Regions from separate parts of the Bacillus sp. 1NLA3E genome, predicted to be linked through region 2. Evidence: riboswitches for the same ligand, from Rfam matches in the RefSeq annotation. Region 2 holds a riboswitch; each other region holds the start of a gene.
What was found. A riboswitch is a leader RNA that binds a small molecule or an ion and turns the genes downstream of it on or off. The one in region 2 is predicted to bind cyclic di-GMP.

Region 1: another riboswitch for cyclic di-GMP. It lies ahead of B1NLA3E_RS01035 (putative bifunctional diguanylate cyclase/phosphodiesterase); the one in region 2 lies ahead of B1NLA3E_RS23500 (anti-repressor SinI family protein).
Region 3: another riboswitch for cyclic di-GMP. It lies ahead of B1NLA3E_RS23785 (anti-repressor SinI family protein); the one in region 2 lies ahead of B1NLA3E_RS23500 (anti-repressor SinI family protein).
Region 4: another riboswitch for cyclic di-GMP. It lies ahead of B1NLA3E_RS21885 (Flp family type IVb pilin); the one in region 2 lies ahead of B1NLA3E_RS23500 (anti-repressor SinI family protein).

The regions. Positions count from the first base shown of each region.
Region 1 covers NC_021171.1:188,464-193,117, forward strand. The annotation lists gene B1NLA3E_RS01025 (GyrI-like domain-containing protein) at 311-934, shown strand; gene B1NLA3E_RS01030 (DUF421 domain-containing protein) at 1,064-1,753, shown strand; cyclic di-GMP riboswitch class I at 1,870-1,950, shown strand; gene B1NLA3E_RS01035 (putative bifunctional diguanylate cyclase/phosphodiesterase) at 2,085-3,608, shown strand; gene B1NLA3E_RS25085 (hypothetical protein) at 3,690-3,854, opposite strand; gene B1NLA3E_RS01040 (SPFH domain-containing protein) at 3,867-4,654, opposite strand, start outside.
Region 2 covers NC_021171.1:501,189-505,842, reverse strand. The annotation lists gene B1NLA3E_RS02595 (DUF1128 domain-containing protein) at 1-73, shown strand, start outside; gene map (type I methionyl aminopeptidase) at 205-960, opposite strand; gene B1NLA3E_RS02585 (helix-turn-helix domain-containing protein) at 1,189-1,512, shown strand; gene B1NLA3E_RS23500 (anti-repressor SinI family protein) at 1,636-1,764, opposite strand; cyclic di-GMP riboswitch class I at 1,785-1,880, opposite strand; gene B1NLA3E_RS25145 (hypothetical protein) at 2,528-2,692, shown strand; gene B1NLA3E_RS02580 (DNA topoisomerase III) at 2,902-4,654, shown strand, end outside.
Region 3 covers NC_021171.1:1,713,919-1,718,572, reverse strand. The annotation lists gene B1NLA3E_RS08300 (aliphatic sulfonate ABC transporter substrate-binding protein) at 1-105, opposite strand, end outside; gene B1NLA3E_RS08295 (ABC transporter ATP-binding protein) at 122-889, opposite strand; gene B1NLA3E_RS08290 (YezD family protein) at 1,309-1,491, opposite strand; gene B1NLA3E_RS23785 (anti-repressor SinI family protein) at 1,993-2,133, opposite strand; cyclic di-GMP riboswitch class I at 2,158-2,251, opposite strand; gene B1NLA3E_RS08285 (TasA family protein) at 2,404-3,036, opposite strand; gene B1NLA3E_RS08280 (TasA family protein) at 3,130-3,909, opposite strand; gene sipW (signal peptidase I SipW) at 3,993-4,568, opposite strand.
Region 4 covers NC_021171.1:4,565,455-4,570,108, reverse strand. The annotation lists gene B1NLA3E_RS23440 (DUF3231 family protein) at 1-561, shown strand, start outside; gene B1NLA3E_RS21900 (hypothetical protein) at 613-846, opposite strand; gene B1NLA3E_RS21895 (hypothetical protein) at 862-1,221, opposite strand; gene B1NLA3E_RS21890 (DUF192 domain-containing protein) at 1,246-1,590, opposite strand; cyclic di-GMP riboswitch class I at 1,661-1,745, shown strand; gene B1NLA3E_RS21885 (Flp family type IVb pilin) at 2,081-2,269, shown strand; gene B1NLA3E_RS21880 (A24 family peptidase) at 2,469-2,963, shown strand; gene B1NLA3E_RS21875 (TadE family protein) at 2,960-3,343, shown strand; gene B1NLA3E_RS21870 (pilus assembly protein TadG-related protein) at 3,345-4,250, shown strand; gene cpaB (Flp pilus assembly protein CpaB) at 4,402-4,654, shown strand, end outside.

The sequences.
Region 1 (4,654 bases), 310 kb from region 2:
TTAAAATAGCCTTCCTAGCGCAACCGCTTGAATTAGAAAAGCTGTTGCATTGGGAAGTCTTTTTTGTTGTTTTTGAACTCATATCCTTGAAAATGAAACTGATTGGAGCGGAAGGTGCTCGACTCCTGCGGGAGCAGCGGGACAGGTGAGACCCCGCAGGCGCTTAAGCGCCGAGGAGGCTCACCACCCGCCCCGCGGAAAGCGAGCACCTGAAGCGGAAATCAGCCTTTTTGAAAGATGACACTCAATAATTACTATATTTTGAGATAAAATAGAGTTGGAGTATTTGTTGAAATAGGAGGATTTTGAAATGGATGTAAAATCAGCCCAAAAAGTAGACTTTAAAAAGGAACTGAAGGAATTTTACAGTTGCCCAAAAAAGAATGTCCTTGTCGATGTACCTGAGATGAATTATTTAATGATTGATGGCAAGGGGGACCCGAACACTGCCATAGCCTTTAAGGATGCGATTGAAGCACTATATTCAGTCTCCTATTCTGTTAAATTTTTATCAAAAAAGAACGGTTTGGACTATGTCGTTATGCCGCTGGAAGCACTTTGGTTTATTGATGAGATGAATGATTTTATTCATGTTCCAAAAGATGAGTGGGAATGGACCGCGATGATTATGCAGCCAAGTCATATCTCTAAAGAAATGATGAACGATGCAATCGAATCGGTAAGAAAAAAGAAGGGCTTAGCTTCATTAGATAAAATAAGATTTGAAGGATACAATGAGGGTTTATCAGCACAGGTTCTTTATGTTGGACAATTTGATGATGAGCATCCAACCATTGTAAAGCTACATGAGTTTGCTCAAGCGAATGGATATCGTATTGAAGGAAAACACCATGAAATTTATTTAAGTGATTTTCGAAAGGTAGACCCTAGTAAATTAAAGACAATCATTAGACAGCCCGTTTCAAAAAAATAATGGATATTAGACCGCTTATTCGAAAACGAATAGGTGGTTTTTTAAAATCGTTTGAATCAATTCTGTATGACCTCCACTTTTAGTGTGAATAATTAATTAGAACAAAATTCATATCAAGGATGTTATATCATGATTGAGCATGTATTACTTTCTATTGTCAGGTCATTTACTGCGTTTTTAGTGTTAATGTTGGTCGCAATATGTCTTGGAAAGCAAGTTAATTCTCATAAGAACTATTATAATTTCGCTTTATCACTTATAATTGGTTCGTTTGTGGCAAATATGGGGTTCGATACGAATATCAAATTTATTCCCATGCTCGCTGGATTTTTAACGATTATTATTGTGTATTTTCTCATAGCAAAAATCTCCTATAGAAGCAGAAGGTTCAGCCATTGGTTTTCTGGAAAACCGACAGTGATCATTAAAGACGGAAAAATCTTAGAGGGAGATATGAAGAAAATCAAATTCACGTTGGATAATTTAAATCAGCAGCTGAGGGAGTTAGGTATTTTTGATGTATCTGAGGTGGAGTTTGCGTTATTAGAGGTAAGCGGTAATTTATCCGTTTTAAAAAAAGCAAAATACCAAAGCCTTACCAAAAATGATCTATTTCCGTTTGCTCAGACTCAAAAGTTGAATTTCCCGATTGAACTGATTGTGGAGGGTAGCCTAATCGAAAAGAATTTTGATGATAAATACACAAGGGAATGGCTTAATCAGCAACTTCAATTAAGAAATTTAAAAAGGGAACAGGTACAGTATGCTGTAATTAGTACAAATGGAACTCTATTTATCGACTTGTTTCGAGACAATTAACACTTATTACCTAAAAATGTAGTGCTGTGAATTTAATACAAATTTTTAAAAATACACTTATTTTTCATTAAATATAGTAAAATAGTATCAGTGAATAGCAATTATTCAACTTAATAGTCAGATAAAGGCAAACTTATTGAAAGATAAGGACGCAAAGCCACAGGTCTAAGGAAATCTATGACGGCTGGGTTACCGATGAATGAAAATGATTCTACCCTCCTAGTTATGTCTCTTTGGGTACGAATATTTTTTTTGAAAAAAATTGATTGACATACCAAAGCTGTTCCACAAGAAATAACTAACCACATGTTGGATGTACTGGAGTGAGGAAATGAAATATACCGGGAGGACAGTTGCCGTATTAGTCACTATCATATGGCTTGTCATAGAGAGTTGGATTGATCATGAATTTCTAGTATTTCAGTTTGGGTTAGGAATTCCTCTTGGATGGTTTTTTGGAAGACATTATGATAAAGCGGTATTTTTACGTAGAGACTTAAAAAATGTCCAGAATAAACTAACGAGTGAATATAATAAAAGTTTGAATGAAAGCGAAAAACTTTTTAAATATATTGCTTACCATGATTCATTAACAGGGTTAGCAAATCGGAATAAGGTCCGTAAACATTTAGGTCAGGAATTATTAATTTCAGAAAGAGAAAATCAAAGTGTCGCTATTCTTTTTATCGATTTGGATCGGTTTAAGTCTATAAATGATACGTGGGGACATAAAATAGGTGATCAGTTGCTAAAGATGGTCGCTATTCGTTTAATAGACTGTATTGGAGCTAAAGGACTAATCGCAAGGCAAGGAGGAGATGAATACATCATTTGCCTCCCTGATAGCAATAGAAAAGAAGCGGAAGCGATCGCTCAAAAAATTCTACAAACCTTATCCCTACCATTTGAGATTATGGTTCATGAAGTAGTTATCACGTCCAGTATTGGGGTTAGTCTTTCCCCACTTGATGGAAATGAAGTAGATACTTTGATTCGAAACGCAGATATCGCCATGTATTTAGCAAAAGAAAAGGGAAAAAATAACTATCAATTTTACCGATCTGAAATTGAAGCTTTTATCCATAGAAAATTTGAATTAGAGAGTAAAATAAGGAAAGCAATACATAATCAAGAGTTTGAGCTCCATTATCAGCCGAAATTTGCTCTAAATACTAATGAGATGATTGGGGTTGAGGCATTAATTCGCTGGAATGATCCCGAACTGGGGACCATTCAACCAGCTGAGTTTATTCCGATCGCGGAGGAAACTGGGTTAATTGTCCCAATTGGTGACTGGGTAATGAAGGAAGCTTATAGACAGCTTAAGGTATGGCAGGGATCAGGGGTAAAAAACCTGATGGTTTCTGTAAATATTTCAGCAAGGCAGTTTCTTAATAGGGACTTAGTTTGCAAAATAGATTCAATCATAAAGGAACTTGACCTTGACCCAAAATATATAAATCTTGAAATTACAGAATCAATGGCCATGGCTGATGTTAGCCACTCAACTAAGCAAATGAGAGATCTTAAAAAGCTTGGGGTGCTCCTTTCGCTAGATGACTTTGGAACGGGATATTCTTCGCTAAGCTATTTAAATAAATTCCCTTTCGACTTTTTAAAAATTGATAAGTCGTTTATTCAACAGATGAATCATTCGGAAAACAATTTAAGTATTGTCCAAGCAATCATCACAGTTGCCCACAGTTTTAATATGTCTGTGATCGCAGAAGGAGTTGAGAAGAAAGAACAACTCCAAACCTTACGTTTAAAAAAATGTGATGTGGTTCAAGGTTTTTATTATAGTCCACCGTTACAAGTAACAGAATTTGAAAAACTTCTAAATTTAAGTCATTAAATCATGCTAGATAAATACGCAAAGAGGCTGGGCTTCAGATATATCTGAAACCCAGCCTCTTTTTGAGTAATTGGTGCAAATTTAGTTTGTTTCCTCTTTTTTGCCTCGTCCGGCTGCTTTTATAGCATGCTTTAATATGATCTCGATTTGGGCATTGACACTTCGGAGCTCATCACTTGCCCATTTTTCGAGTGTATCATATGTCCTTTGGTCTATTCGAAGAAGGAACTTCTTTTTTTCAGACATAGTATCACTACCTTAATAGATGGTTCCTGTATTGATTACTGGTTGGGTCCCTTTTTCTGAGACGATTGTCACCATAAGGTTATTCACCATCTGTGCTTTCTTTTCTTCATCTAGTTCCACGACACCTTCACTGCTTAGTTGCTCAATCGCTGATTTAACCATCGAAACTGCACCATCGACGATCACCTTTCGGGCTGCAAGTATGGCTTTTGCCTGTTGTCGCTGCAACATGGATGAGGCAATCTCACTCGAATAGGCTAAATGCATAATACGCGCTTCGATAATCTCTACCCCTGCAACTACTAATCGTTTTTGTAGATCCTTCGTTAATTCATCGCCAACCTCATCAGAGTGCTGTCTTAAAGATATCTCATAATCATTGTTGAAATTGTCGTATGGATATTGACTGGCGATGTGACGCAAGCCAGTTTCACTTTGGGTATGAACAAACTCTTTATAATCCTCAACATCATAGACTGCTTTGGCAGAGTCAAAAACCTTGTAAACAACAACAGCGGCAATCTCGATTGGATTTCCTTCCAAGTCGTTAACCTTTAGTTTCTCACTGTTAAAATTAATCACTCTTAAAGATACATTTTTTCTTAAGGTCAAGGGAATGGAGAGCCAAAATCCTTCTTGCTTAATTACGCCTAAATAGGAACCAAAAAGAGTGATTACTTTAGCTTGATTAGGTTGATTAATGGTAAATCCGGTTAATAGAACGGCAGCAATTAGAGCAAGTACGACAAATGGTATGAGGATGACTGGATTTTGATTAAGTGAAAAAATTCTAATTAAAT
Region 2 (4,654 bases):
GAGGAAGGACTCCTTCAGCATTAGTGAAATGCAGGCGATTGTCGAAGAACTTGGTGCCCTTAGAAAACAGTAATACTTAAAAAACCGGGTAAATCGCCCTACTTAATTTCCTAATTATTCACTTATATTACATTTAGAGCCGGCAGATAGCCGGCTCATTTTCTTATCAAATTTCCACAATAATTAACTACTAACGACATCAAATTATAAATTGTCTTGATCCGTTAATATAACTGGGCCATCTTTTGTAATCGCAATCGTATGCTCATATTGGGCTGAATTTTTCCCGTCGATTGTTCTTGCTGTCCAACCATTATCATCCATTTTGGAATGATAACTGCCTACATTGATCATCGGTTCTATTGTGAAAACCATTCCTTCCTTAATTCGAGCACCCTTACCTGGAAGTCCAAAATGAGGAACATCCGGTTTCTCATGGATTACTGCCCCAATTCCATGGCCAATAAAGTTCCGAACCACAGAAAAGCCCTCTCCCTCAGCGTAAGTTTGAATGGCATGCCCAATATCACCAATCCTATTTCCTACTTGTGCCTGTTCAATTCCTTTATAGAGTGCTTCTTTCGTTACTAATAGCAGCTTATTGGTCTCCCCTGAAACCTTACCAACCCCATAAGACCAAGCCGAATCAGCTAATGAACCATTATAATTTACTACCATGTCTATTGTCACGAGATCCCCTTCTGATAAAGGGTTCTTGTTGGGAAATCCATGGCAAATTTCATCATTAACACTTGCACAAGTAGCAAATTGATACCCTTGATAACCCTTTTGTTCTGGAGTCGCACCCCGCTCCTTTAAAAATTTTTCCACAAACTCTTCAATTTCCCATGTAGAAATCCCAGGTTGAATCAGTTTCGCTATTTCTTTATGGCACGCTGCAAGAATTTCACCTGCTTTTTTCATACCGTCAATTTCACGCTGGGATTTTAAAATAATCATTTTTTAGTCCGCCTTTCTAAAACTTTCTTGTTTAATTTTTACATAATGGACACTTGTTTTATACACTATTGTAGTATACCATGCAGAAAAACGAATTCAATTTATCAGTCTTAAGCTGTTGTAAGTGCTTATTAATCTGACAAATAAAAAGATTTTGTTCTTGATATGGAACCTCCTCTTTTCCTTTGATATAATGGTATTACATTATAATAAGGTGTGTGAAGGTGCATGATCGGTGAACGCGTAAAAAAGCTTCGTCAGGAAAAAAAAATGTCCTTAACTGAGCTTGCTGACCAAGCTGGAGTTGCAAAATCTTATATAAGTTCTTTAGAGCGTAATTTACAATCCAATCCTTCTATACAATTCCTAGAAAAAATTGGGACTGTTTTAGGGGTTCCAATTGATTATTTTATATTAAACAATCCCGACTCTGAAAAGCTTGACCCAGGTTGGATCAGTTTAGTCAAAGACGCGATGGAGTCTGGTATAACAAAAGATCAATTTCGTGAGTACCTTGAATTTAATAAATGGAAGATTAATCAAGATAAGTAAAAAACCTGTTCATCTGAACAGGTTTTTTGTTTATCTGAAGAAAAAAATGAAAAACAGCAACTTTTCATCCAACTTTGACATCCTCTATTTCCGAATGACACTATGTAAGTGAAAAATGTGGTGTTACTTCGCCTTTTTTTCTTTTAAAAATTTCCTAATATCTTCCTTATCAATTCCCATTTCTAATGCTTCTAAAATTAATTGAATCCATTCAACATCCAATTCGCCATTTACTTTCAACTCTGTAGTCAATTTCTCCCCCCACTAACTTAATAGGAAGTCCAGCCATCCTAGTGCATTTATATCCTTTAGACCTTAGATCTGTGACTTTGCGTCCCTATTTTTCAATAGGTTTGCCTTTATCTGAATCCTTTTCTTATATTTTAACTGGTTTTAAACAATATTTGTGTATTATTTTGTAAATTTCGAATATTATTTTTATACAAATTATGACAAATTCATGATTATTAACGTCTTCAAATAAACTGTATAAAATAAAAATCAAGATATGTCGATATTTTTTTCTCGATTTTGTGAATTTTATGTGTCTTATTTCTGAAAATTCAGATAAAATATGCATATACAGATTTTATTAGGGGGTATTTCTTTGACGGTTTGGACTGTAATTAATTTTGCTATTCCAATTGCCTTTATGGTTGGCTTAGGATTTTACCTTGATCATGTTACAAAACCAGAAGTACCTACGGAAGAAAGTCAAGAGTAATTAGGGGAAACCATTAATAGATGAGTGGGCATGGATCAACAGGTTCATGCTTTATTTTTTCCAAAAAAATAATGCTCCTGGGGGGAGAGCATTATTTTTGAAACTTATATTTTATTCAAAAAATGGGGGTATGTGAACCATTGAACAATTTGATTATATAACATTATTGCTGTATTTTGTGTGAAGAATTCGTGAATAATTTCACAACTTTTTTTAGCTCCCTTCCCTTTTTTTCACATCTTTTTCCGGTCATTTGGGGAAACTACAAACGGAATGAAAGGAGTGGTAAAAATGGGACGTGGTAAAGACTTTGAACATAAGAAAAAGAGTCATCCAGGTAACTTTCCAGAAAATAGTGTAACCGAAAAACACTCTAAGGAAAGAATTGGCGATGAAGAATTAATCGTAGTTCAAGAAGCGTTTAAAAACCGTGTCGATGGAGAAGAAAATACATGATTATTGTTCAAGACTCCAAGCTGTCGTGTAAATGCGATAGCTTTTTTATTTTGGCTCTCTTCTAAAAGATTGCTGTTTTTTTCCTTAATTCCCTTAACGATTTTCTGTTGCAAGTCCCCTCCCTTTTACTATCATTACAAAATAAATGATTTTTCCGTTATAATATTTAGGGGAAATAAAGATCGTGTTCCTCTTTGAAAGGAGAAGTTATGAAAACACTCGTTTTAGCAGAAAAACCCAGCGTTGCTCGCGAACTTGCTCGAGTACTTGGCTGTAAACAAATTCATAAAAGTTACATAGAAGGAAATCAATATATTGTTACTTGGGCTCTAGGCCATTTAATTGAACTTAAAATGCCGGAGCATTATGATGCTAGCTACAAAACATGGCGCTTAGAGGATTTACCGATTATTCCAGATAAAATGGGAATTAAGGTAATGAAACAAACAAGCCATCAATTTAAAGCGATTGAAACACTAGCGAAGCGAAGCGATATTAAAGAATTTATCATCGCCACTGATGCAGGGCGTGAAGGAGAACTTGTCGCCAGGTGGATTCTTGCTAAAATCGGTTGGCGAAAACCGCTAAAGCGGCTATGGATCTCCTCACAAACAGATCGCGCCATTCGCGAAGGCTTCCAAAATTTAAAGCCTGGCAGCCAATTTGAAGATCTCTACCAATCAGCTGTTTGTCGTGCCGAGGCTGATTGGCTTATTGGTCTCAATGTTACAAGGGCTTTAACGACAAAATTTAACGATCCATTGTCAGCTGGTCGTGTTCAAACCCCTACATTGGCCATGGTCATTGAACAGGAAAACACGATTCAAAAATTTGTTCCTAAGCCTTATTGGACGATTGATTCTCAGGTCGGTCCTCTTAAAGCAGATTGGGAAAGCAACGGTGAAAAGCGCATCTTTGCTCTCGAGACAGCAGAGAAAATACAGACAAAGATTAATAATCAAAAGGCACTTATTAGTGCCATCGAACGAAAACAAAAATCAGAACAACAGCCGTTACCGTATGATTTAACCGAATTGCAGCAGGATGCAAACAAACGATTTGGCTTTTCGGCTAAGAAAACATTAACTGTTTTACAACGATTATACGAACAATATAAGCTCGTTACTTACCCTCGGACTGATTCCCGATACTTAACAAAGGATATGGAAGCGACGATGTTAGATAGACTTGAGGGTATTTCCTCAGGATACCGTGATGAGGTTCGACCTTTGCTTGCTACAAAAGGAAGAGTCCTTGCAAAAAAAGTCTTTAATAACGAAAAGGTAACCGATCACCACGCCATCATTCCAACTGAACAACGACTAAATTTATCTGACCTACCAACAGACGAACGAAAATTATATGATATCATCGTTCGCCGGTTCTTGGCTTTATTTTACCCGCCCTATCAGTATGAAACCATTCATGCTGTGTTCACAGTTAACGGAGAAACATTAAAGGCAAAGGAAACCATTGTGATTGAACCTGGTTTTAAAAAGATCACTGGTAAACACGATGATAGTCCAAAACTAAATCTTTCCCAACTGGTAAAAGGCCAAAGCCTATCTGTTAAAGCTTCAGTATCTGAACAAAAGTTAACAGAGCCACCTTTGCGTTTATCAGAAGCAGATATTTTAGCTAAAATGGAGAAATTTGGGTTAGGGACACCCGCAACTCGTGCTGAAATTATCGAGCGGATTATTGAAACAGAAGTTGTTGAACGTCAAAATGGTCGCTTATATCCAAGCCGTAAGGGAAAACAATTGTATGAGTTAGTCAATGAAGAGCTGAAATCGCCGGAATTAACTGCCCGTTGGGAAAAGGACCTTGAGCTTATTGCCCGCGGAAAAGGTGATGCTAAGCAATTTTTACAAAAAATTCGTCAACAAACTAAGGACCTTGTTTCAGAAATTAAAACAACGGATAGAACTTACCGTGCCCATAACTTAACTGGTTCAAAAT
Region 3 (4,654 bases), 1.2 Mb from region 2:
GGTTGCCTTTACGCTTTCTTGCTTTGATTCTGTGGAGGAACACCCTGCTAGTAAACTCAAACTAAGAATAAATATTAAACCAATAATTTTAAATTTTTTCATGATTTTTATCCCTTTCCGATTAAATTCCGGAACCTTCTACTAAAAGAAGGTCATCCGATTTCTCAAATTCTTCTAAAACGCGTTGTCTAAGCTCCTGAAACGTACGATTTACTTTTTTACGAGGATATGGTAAATCAATTGTAATTGTTTTGCTAACTCTTCCTGGTCTAGGGCTCATAATTACCACGCGTTGTCCAAGATAGATAGATTCATCAAGATCGTGGGTCACTAGAATCATTGTTGTGCCTTTCTTCCTCCAAATATCAAGGAGTACATCTTGCAGGTGAGTCCTTGTGAATGCATCAAGTGCCCCAAACGGTTCATCCAGAAGTAGGACCTCCGGATCTCTAAGTAGCGCTCTGGCTATTGCCACTCTCTGTGACATTCCTCCCGATAATTCCCTTGGGTATGCTTTCTCAAACCCTGTTAATCTGACAATCTCAATTAATTCATCTACCTTCTTCCTTACTTCAGGATCTTTTAAAGATAGATCTGCTGCAATATTTTTTTCGACAGTCAACCATGGGAAAAGACGATGCTCTTGGAATATGAACCCTTGCTTAATTCCTGGACCTTTAAGGTCGACATTACTAATTTTCACTGTACCTTCAAAATTGAGATCGAGCCCTACAACAATCTTTAATAAGGTACTCTTCCCACACCCACTTGGACCAATAATCGTAATGAATTCTCCTTTGTTAATATGTAAATTGACATCCTGCAAAGCTTGAATAACTTGTTGTGATTTTATAAAGGTTCGATTCAACGATTCAATGACTACACTCATCCTTGCTTCCCCTCCTCCTTCTTGTTTGCTCCAGACTTACCCAAAAACGACAAATTTGCCTTCCCCCTATCAACACTTACTGATTTAAAAAAAGAATAAAAAAAAGACTGCTATCTTTTATCAATATAAAAAAAAAGAAGAGCAGCCTTCAGTTGTCTGATAAGCCAAATATCTTATTAAGTTGTCTAATTTGTATTAACCGTAATAAACGGCTATAAATTTTAGTTTTAAACATCTCTAAAGCTTTCAGTCCTTCCGTTATCGGATAGCAACTGCTGATATCCTAAGAAATGTTAAATAATTTCCTAATAATTGCTATATTATCCTTATTTATCACATAAGTCAACTTGGAATTTAAAATAAACTAATCATTTCGAAAAATACAAATAACTCGATCATCATTTCTTAGTTAAAAGCTCTTAATTATAAGTTTGTACTGCCCTATTGGTCTTTGATTTACTTTTTGAAATAAAACGATTTTTCTCGGTTTTGTCCACTTGTGTAATTTGCCCGTCATGAATGGTAATCACGAGAGAACCAAATTGCAAATCCTTTAATGAATCCAAAATATATTTCTTTTTCTCTTGTTCAAAATCTGCCATTTTATCATTCTCCTCTCAATTTTGAAATCTACGATAATCATTTATCTCATTAAAGAATCCATCATATTTAATTAAGAAAGATGAATCCCCCCTTTTTTTTTGAGTAATAAAAAAGGCGCATACTTTTATTAAGTATGCGCCTTCGGTTTATCCAATCAGCATGCACTATTAGCTTGAAGGATTCCCCACTTTTCAGACAAAACATATATCAGGTGGGAATTCCAAGTTATTATGTTAAATATTACCTAACAATATCTTCATCTTATCCTCACTTATCCTACCTGTCAAGTGTGATTTTGAAATTCAAAAATTCCCCTATCATTTTCTTTAATGAAATACCTATAATGAACAACCACGAATACTTGAATCAAAAAAAGCAAAAAAATAAGCTGAATTTTGGTTATTCCAAAATAGCAGCTTATTTTTTTTGTCTTACATCATCTATGTTATTAATAACCATTATGATCAATTCGAATCTTCCTTTTCATTTTAGTTTTCTATCTAATGAGGTATACTTTGTGTAGATTCATCCAAAAATGACCTAATCTCCTCTTCTGACAACCCCATATCCAGAGCATTCATTATTAGCTCAACCCATTCCAAATCTAATTCCTCATGACTAAGTATTACTCCCCCTACCATTCCTCTCCCTCCAGCCCAATTATTTCAGGCAGCCCAGCCGTCATAATCAGAGAACTCCTCTAATTTTAGACCTGTAACTTTGCGTCACTATCTTTCAATAGATTTGCCTTTTACTGTTCACCGATACAAAATTGTTGTTCGAAAAGAAATAAATCCTAAGAGGTCAAAAACTTTTCAATGGATATCATGAGGTAGTATATAATAGACATCATGGGTATATTATATCATCTATGGACACTCGTTCCTAATAATACGAATTCAATAATTTTTTTATTCAGCTTTTTTCGAAGAAAGGCGAGCTAATCGTTTTCCACTTGAAATTTTTTTACTTAACAAAAATGTACCACCACCAAGGGCTAGGAATGCTCCGGCAATTAATAAATTATAAATACCAGTTGCGCTATTAGGAAGTTTATACCCGGCAACTGATAAGACTCCACCATTTGTCCCATCAACAAAAAACCTAAGCTGGAATTCACTATTAAGATTTTGAAATTCATTTCCAAGTTCAATAGGTATATAGATATTAAATTTTAGTATCTCTGAAGCATGCCTTTTCAATTCCCTTGAATCTAATTTTTGAAGATCCTTAAATTTCCCATCAAATATTACACCATTTTTATCTTCAACTTTTAATAATAATTCATTATAAAATTTTTCAGACCCATTTAAAAAGCTATTTGAAAATAGATACTTAATATCCTGGTCCCCATTATTTTTAACTTCTATTTCTTTAATGTAAGTATCGCCTGGTCTCCCACTTTTTATATCAAAGAAAACTTTCTCGGGACTTGTTGAAATATCAATTTCTTTTTTAGTCCCATTGGCATTAATTAAACTTAAGGGGGAATACAAGGAATAAATGGTGACAATTATTAATATAACAAAGGATTTTTTTAACATATTTACCCCCCATTTCCCCTTTTTTTAAAAGAGGTGGATAATAACCCTACCTTTAAAACAAAATATCTTTCTGTATTTAGTAAATTTATTTTTCTAATCCTGCCAAGCAGGCGCGTCAACTACTGCTGGTTGGTTAGCAACATTACTAGTTGAATCAGTTGTTGCACGGTCACCAATTATCCCATTACCTGTAAGGTTTCCGTTAGGTGCATTTTGATCATGATATTTTGGAGCCATTACTTGCCTTGCATCGAAGTTAAAGGCAACTTTTGCTACCATACCTTGTAAATTATTTTGCGGCTGTCCAGAGTCTTTAAACTCTATGATGATACGATATCTATTTGTTTCACTTGAATTTATTCCCAGAGGTGTTAAATTTAGTTTTCCATTTTTAATATAGTCAGCTTTGATTTTTCCTGCAAAATCTCCAGCAATCGCTTCTCTTAATGAAATATCCTGAGAGTTAATAAGGAGATAACCAGCATCTGGTGCATCTGGGTCAATATAAGGTGGTGTTGCATCAACAAAGTATTTTACATTTAGGGCATCCAAAAATTGATCAGAAGTTCCACCTGTGCCTAACGGATTTGTTACATTAGCCGTTACACCCATGAATACATCTTCAATAGCAAGGCTTCCGGAATTTTTTAATACAAATTGTCTTTCAAAACTGTCACCAGGTTGGATATTACTTAAGTCAAAGTTAAGTGGAAAATCCCATGCTTTCTGTAATTCAACATTTAATGTGCCTGCTGCAAATCCATTATGAAGGGTTGCTGCATCACTAAAATAAGCGAATGTACCACCACCGATTAGTGATAAACCTAGTGCAGCTGATGCTGCTCCTAACCCTAACTTTCTTTTAATACTCATTCCCTTTTCCTCCCTTTTCCACCTCTTTAAAGAGGTATGTAAATTTATGATGGATCCTTATGACAACATAAGGAAAACAACCGTTAAATAGTTTCATGACCGTCTTTTAGTTCTTTCTCCCTACCCTTATCAAGTTCTTTTACAGCTTTGAAAATTGTAACCCCTGAATATGCAAGCAATATTATCCCTGGCAATATAAGTAATAGCGAAATTCCTTGTTTTGATTTTGCAAAATCTATTAAGTAGCCCGCGTAAGGGACAGTAAATCCAGTGTATTTTCCAACTACATTTTGTGAAAGTACGGCATTTGCATCTGGATCCTGGTTATTATCCCCTTTTGTTTTATACATTGTTTGATTACCATCTTTATTAACTTCAACTATTCTGTGTGTAACTAACTTATTATCTGATTCCATAAATGTTATTACATCTTTCTTTTTTAGGCTTGCAGGATCACTAACAGGTTTTATTGCAATTATCGAGCCTGTCTTAAAGGTTGGTTCCATTGAACCAGATAATACGGTTTTTAATTGATAGCCAAGAAACTGTGGTTCTCCACCTGCAATTTTCGAAGAAATCACTATATAAACCATAAAAATTAATAAAAGAAAAAGTAGTATTGTAATAAAGTTGCTAACAATTTTCATGCTTTTTTTCATAGATTTCACCTCATTATTCATACTCATTATTTATTGACTTATAATTATTTATCAGCAAAGGTAGATTTTCTTCATTGGAGAGAGAA
Region 4 (4,654 bases), 750 kb from region 2:
ATCAGACCACCTTATATAACACCGCAACATCAAGTTGAATTTGTAAAAAAGCAAAGCTTTCTGTCGGGGTGGTTTGGCGAAAAGCGGCCCCTTGTAGCACTCGAAATTTCCCATCTAGCTACAAACATTCAAACAAATGCGATGGGAAGAGCCTTAGCGATCGGATTTGCCCAAACGGCAAAAACAGCAGATGTTAGGGATTATATGGTCCGTGTCAAAGAAATAGCTAAAAAACATATCGAAATATTTCATGCCACTTTAACGGAGGAAAGCTTACCAGCCCCAATGACCTGGGACAGCGATATATTGGATTCAACGAAACCACCTTTCTCAGACAAGCTGATGATGTATCACATATGTTTAATGTATATTACCGGCATCGGGAACTATGGTACGGCGCTATCACAAAGCATAAGGAAGGATTTGATCCAAAAATACACTCGACTTATATCAGAGGTAGGATTATTAGCTGAAGATGGTGCAAATTTAACAATCAAACACGGCTGGATGGAATGTCCACCACAAGCTCCACCAAATGACTTAATGAACAGAGAACAATAAAAAAAGGAGCCTGCCTCCAATACACTTGGAGGCAGGCCCCCAATCCCCGACCTACATCTTGCTTTCCATCAATGGAGAAAATAATGCATCGATGAGATAAGTTTGCTTTCTTGCTAACTTCGTAAGACATGTATTGCAAATTGCCCCAATTCCTAGAGGAGGTTTCCCATATTTAGCTAAAATAGCTTGGGTAAATGGATCTTTACTATCAGAATGAACAAGCTCATATCCGGTTTTAATGACCTTCCTAGTATTCGCACCACAAACAATACATGCCTTAACCAATACGCATTTCCCCTTTTATACTTTATATATGATGAGGAAATCCAAGTATTCCATTTTTAAGACTTTGAAAAATAAAGAACGATTCCGCAGACACTGAGGCGACTCTCGGCCACCCCACCAAATCATCTTTAACGCTGGTGTCGCAGCTGGTAATTTTTGGCGATTAGCCGATAAAAATTGCCAAAACGGTCGATAAAACCACGATAGCGGCCGATAAACGTTCCTAGTGCAATGCCCAGCCCCCAAAATGCCAAAAAACCGTAATAAAGCACCTAACAAACCAACGACGAACCAACCTAATCCCAGCACATCCCAAAAGCTACAAAAACACCCCAAAAAACCACAAAAAAAGGCAATCCGGCCAACCACCACCACCACCGAATCCCCTTCCAAATTAATTTATTTTCCCACTATAATTCGATCCCCAAGCACAATTGAATAAGCTTCAATCGTCCCAACAGGCAGCTCTAACGTTTTAACCGCACCACGAATCGGAAATATTATTCGATTTGGTTTCAAGTTCTTCCTTACAGCTACCACCACATCATCGTCATCAAGAAACACAACATCAATCGCAAAAAACATAAAGAACATATGGATTGAATTACAGGGTGAAAACATAATGCCTTCATCCACAATCGGTTTCCGTCTAAACATCAGCCCTCTAAACCGCGGCCAAAATCGATCGTAAACCTTTATCGTAATAGGTACATCAATGTCACTAATTCGCCTTATAATTTTCACAAAATCGCCCTTCCTTCTCCTACCGTACATAGCGATTTTACCAATTAAAGTGCTATATTTAAATAGCAAACAAACGAAAAGGCAAACCTTGAGAAATCATGGGACGCAAAACTATAGGGACTTACGAGCAATGCCGAAGTCAGCCAGTTACCGAATCTGTAGAAGGGCTTACGAGAATACCAAAGTTAGCTAGTTGCCGAATTTGTATAATGGTTTACAGAGATTACCAAAGTCAGTCAGTTACCGAATCTGTAAAAGGTCACTCGGACTATTCCGAAGTCAACCATTTACTGAATCAGTAGAAAGGCTTTTTTGGAATACCAAAGTTTAGCCAGTTTACGAATTTGATTGAAGAGCTTACACGGAATGTCGAAGTCAGCCATTTGCCGAATCTGTAGAACAGCTTACAGGCTATACCGAAGTCAGCCAGTTACCGAATCTGTAGTGTTACTTATCGTTGTTTGCCAAAATATTATATGAGGTGAACATAATGATGAAGAAAATCAGTGGTCTTTTCATTGAAGAGACGGGACAAGGTATGACAGAGTACGGACTAATTTTAGGACTAATCGCTCTAGCTGCAGTGGCTGCTCTAGGGTTATTTGGTGACGCCATCAGCGCCAAATTTACAGAAATTAAAGGCAAGCTTGAAGGCACAGATGTAACACCACCTGAATGATAATAAGTTAAATAATAATGATTAATCAAAATCCCTACTTTCGTTCGTGCATTTGGAAGTGGGGGTTTTTTATAATCTCAAGCGCTGACGACCCAACCATCAACACATCAAACAGCCCTCTTCAGCGCGAAATATCCAGCACCGACGCCGCTAATCACCACTCAAGCTGGCGTTTTAAGCATGTCCAATGAGGTGAAAAATGCTACTAAATATAATTTTGTTACTAATCCTTGTAATCTCATTCATTACCGATCTCAAAAGCAGACGCATATTAAATAAGATTACCTTCCCGACCATGATCCTGGGACTAACCTATCACACCATAACTGCTGGCACGCACGGCTTAACATTCAGCGGACTAGGCTTATTGGCAGGCTTTGGTGTACTATTAATCCCCTATCTAATGGACGGAATGGGCGCAGGCGACGTCAAGCTTCTAGCGGCCATAGGGGCACTAAAAGGCGCAACCTTCGTGTTTGGGGCATTCTTATTTACCGCCATCATCGGAGGCATAATTGCTGTCATCATCTTAATTTGGAAAAAAGAACTACTAATCTCACTTAAACGCATCATTTTTTTTACAAAACTAAGAAAGCTGAGCGGCCTGGACCAGAATGAATATCATCACGCCTTCCCATATGGCGTCGCGATCGTCCTAGGTACCATCATCCAGCTCGGAGTAAACTTCGGATGATTCGCTCCCAGAAAGGCCAAGCAACAGTCGAACTAGCCCTCAGCTTAGTGGTACTTTTGCTCATCGTCTTCGGCATCATCGATTTTGGGCGAATTTTTCAAGCCTATTTAACAACAAACAACGCCAGTCGTGAAGGGGCACGGTTAGCCACACTAGGCGCGACTGATACGGAAATCATCAAGACGACGAAGGACGCAGCTCAAGTCGAACAGACTGACAAGTTGACCGTCACCGTCACACCGCAGCCGGAACTGAGAAAAAGAGGCGTATATGTGACCGTCTCCACCACATACCCAGTGACAATATCCGTACCGCTTATGGAAATCGTATTGCCAAACCCTTTTACTGTTAAAAGTAAAACCGTGATGAGGGTGGAATAGTATGAGCACAATCATAAAAAAAGAAAATGGTGCAGTCGTTGTCGTCGTCGCACTCCTGATGTCCGTTTTACTAGGCATCACCGCACTCGTCATTGATGGCGGCATGCTGTACATGGAAAAGCAAAAATTGCGAGACATCGCCGATGCCGCAGCCCTTGCCGGTGCACAGGAACTGCCGGCAACACCAGCGATGGCAACAGCCAAAGCAACCGAAACAATAACCTTAAATGGGGAAGATCCCAATAAATTTAACATCATCTTTAGTAAAAGTGATCACCGAATCACCGTCAGCGCTGAAAAAACAGTCGACCTCGTGTTCGCCAAAGCAATCGGCTTCGCTCAAGCCAAAGTTGACGCCGTTGCCCATGTCGAAATCGGAACGCTTATGTCAGGAAGAGGCGCCGTTCCAGTAGGGGTAGAGGATACAAGCCAACTAACCTTTGGTGACATCAAATATCTTAAAGTTGAAGACGCCACAGTCGGGAACTTTGGTGCCCTTGCCCTAGCAGGGCCGGGAGCAAATATATTCGAAGAAGATTTTAAAATGGGATATGACCAAGAACTTCGTGTGAACCAAATCATCAATACACAAACAGGGAATTTAGCAGGACCCACCGCCAGAGCAGTTAACTACCGGATAGCTGCCTGCCCAACTGCGACCTATTTGAATCACCCTGATGATTGTCCAAGGATTATACTGGTGCCCGTGTTCCAGACCGTGGTAACGGACCAAAACCAAATAAAGGCCGTAAAGATCGTTGGCTTTGCCAAGTTCTTTATCGAAACTGTTGCATCAACAAGCCAATCCGCTGAAATCGTCGGGCGCTTTATTGAAGAAACAGCTTCAGGCGAAATTGCCTACGGCACGCCAAGCTACGGAGCCTATGGATACAAACTAACAAGATAGATACTCCATTGTACGGATAATATGAGTACTTTTAACAAGATAGCCAAGGGTCGGAAATTATGAGTTCTCCTAACCAGATAGTCCGGGTTCCCAAAATAAAGAGGCGGGAAACTCCGCCTCTAAAATATCAAGACAGACAGCAGGTGAAGGGATGAATCCTAAGAAAATCTGGATGCTGTCAATGGTGATCGCATCCATTTTTACAATCATTTTTTACTTCTATTTAAGCAAAGGGGAAAACCAGCAAGTATCATCCTCTGAAAATAAGTCCGAGAACGTAGTTTCTGTGCAAAAGAAAGAAACGAATAAAGCGGCGCAAACAAACAATGAAAAGCTAAAAATCAGCCCAAACAAGCGCGCAATCTCGATCGCGGTTGACCAAGTCAAAGGGGTATCCGGTTTAA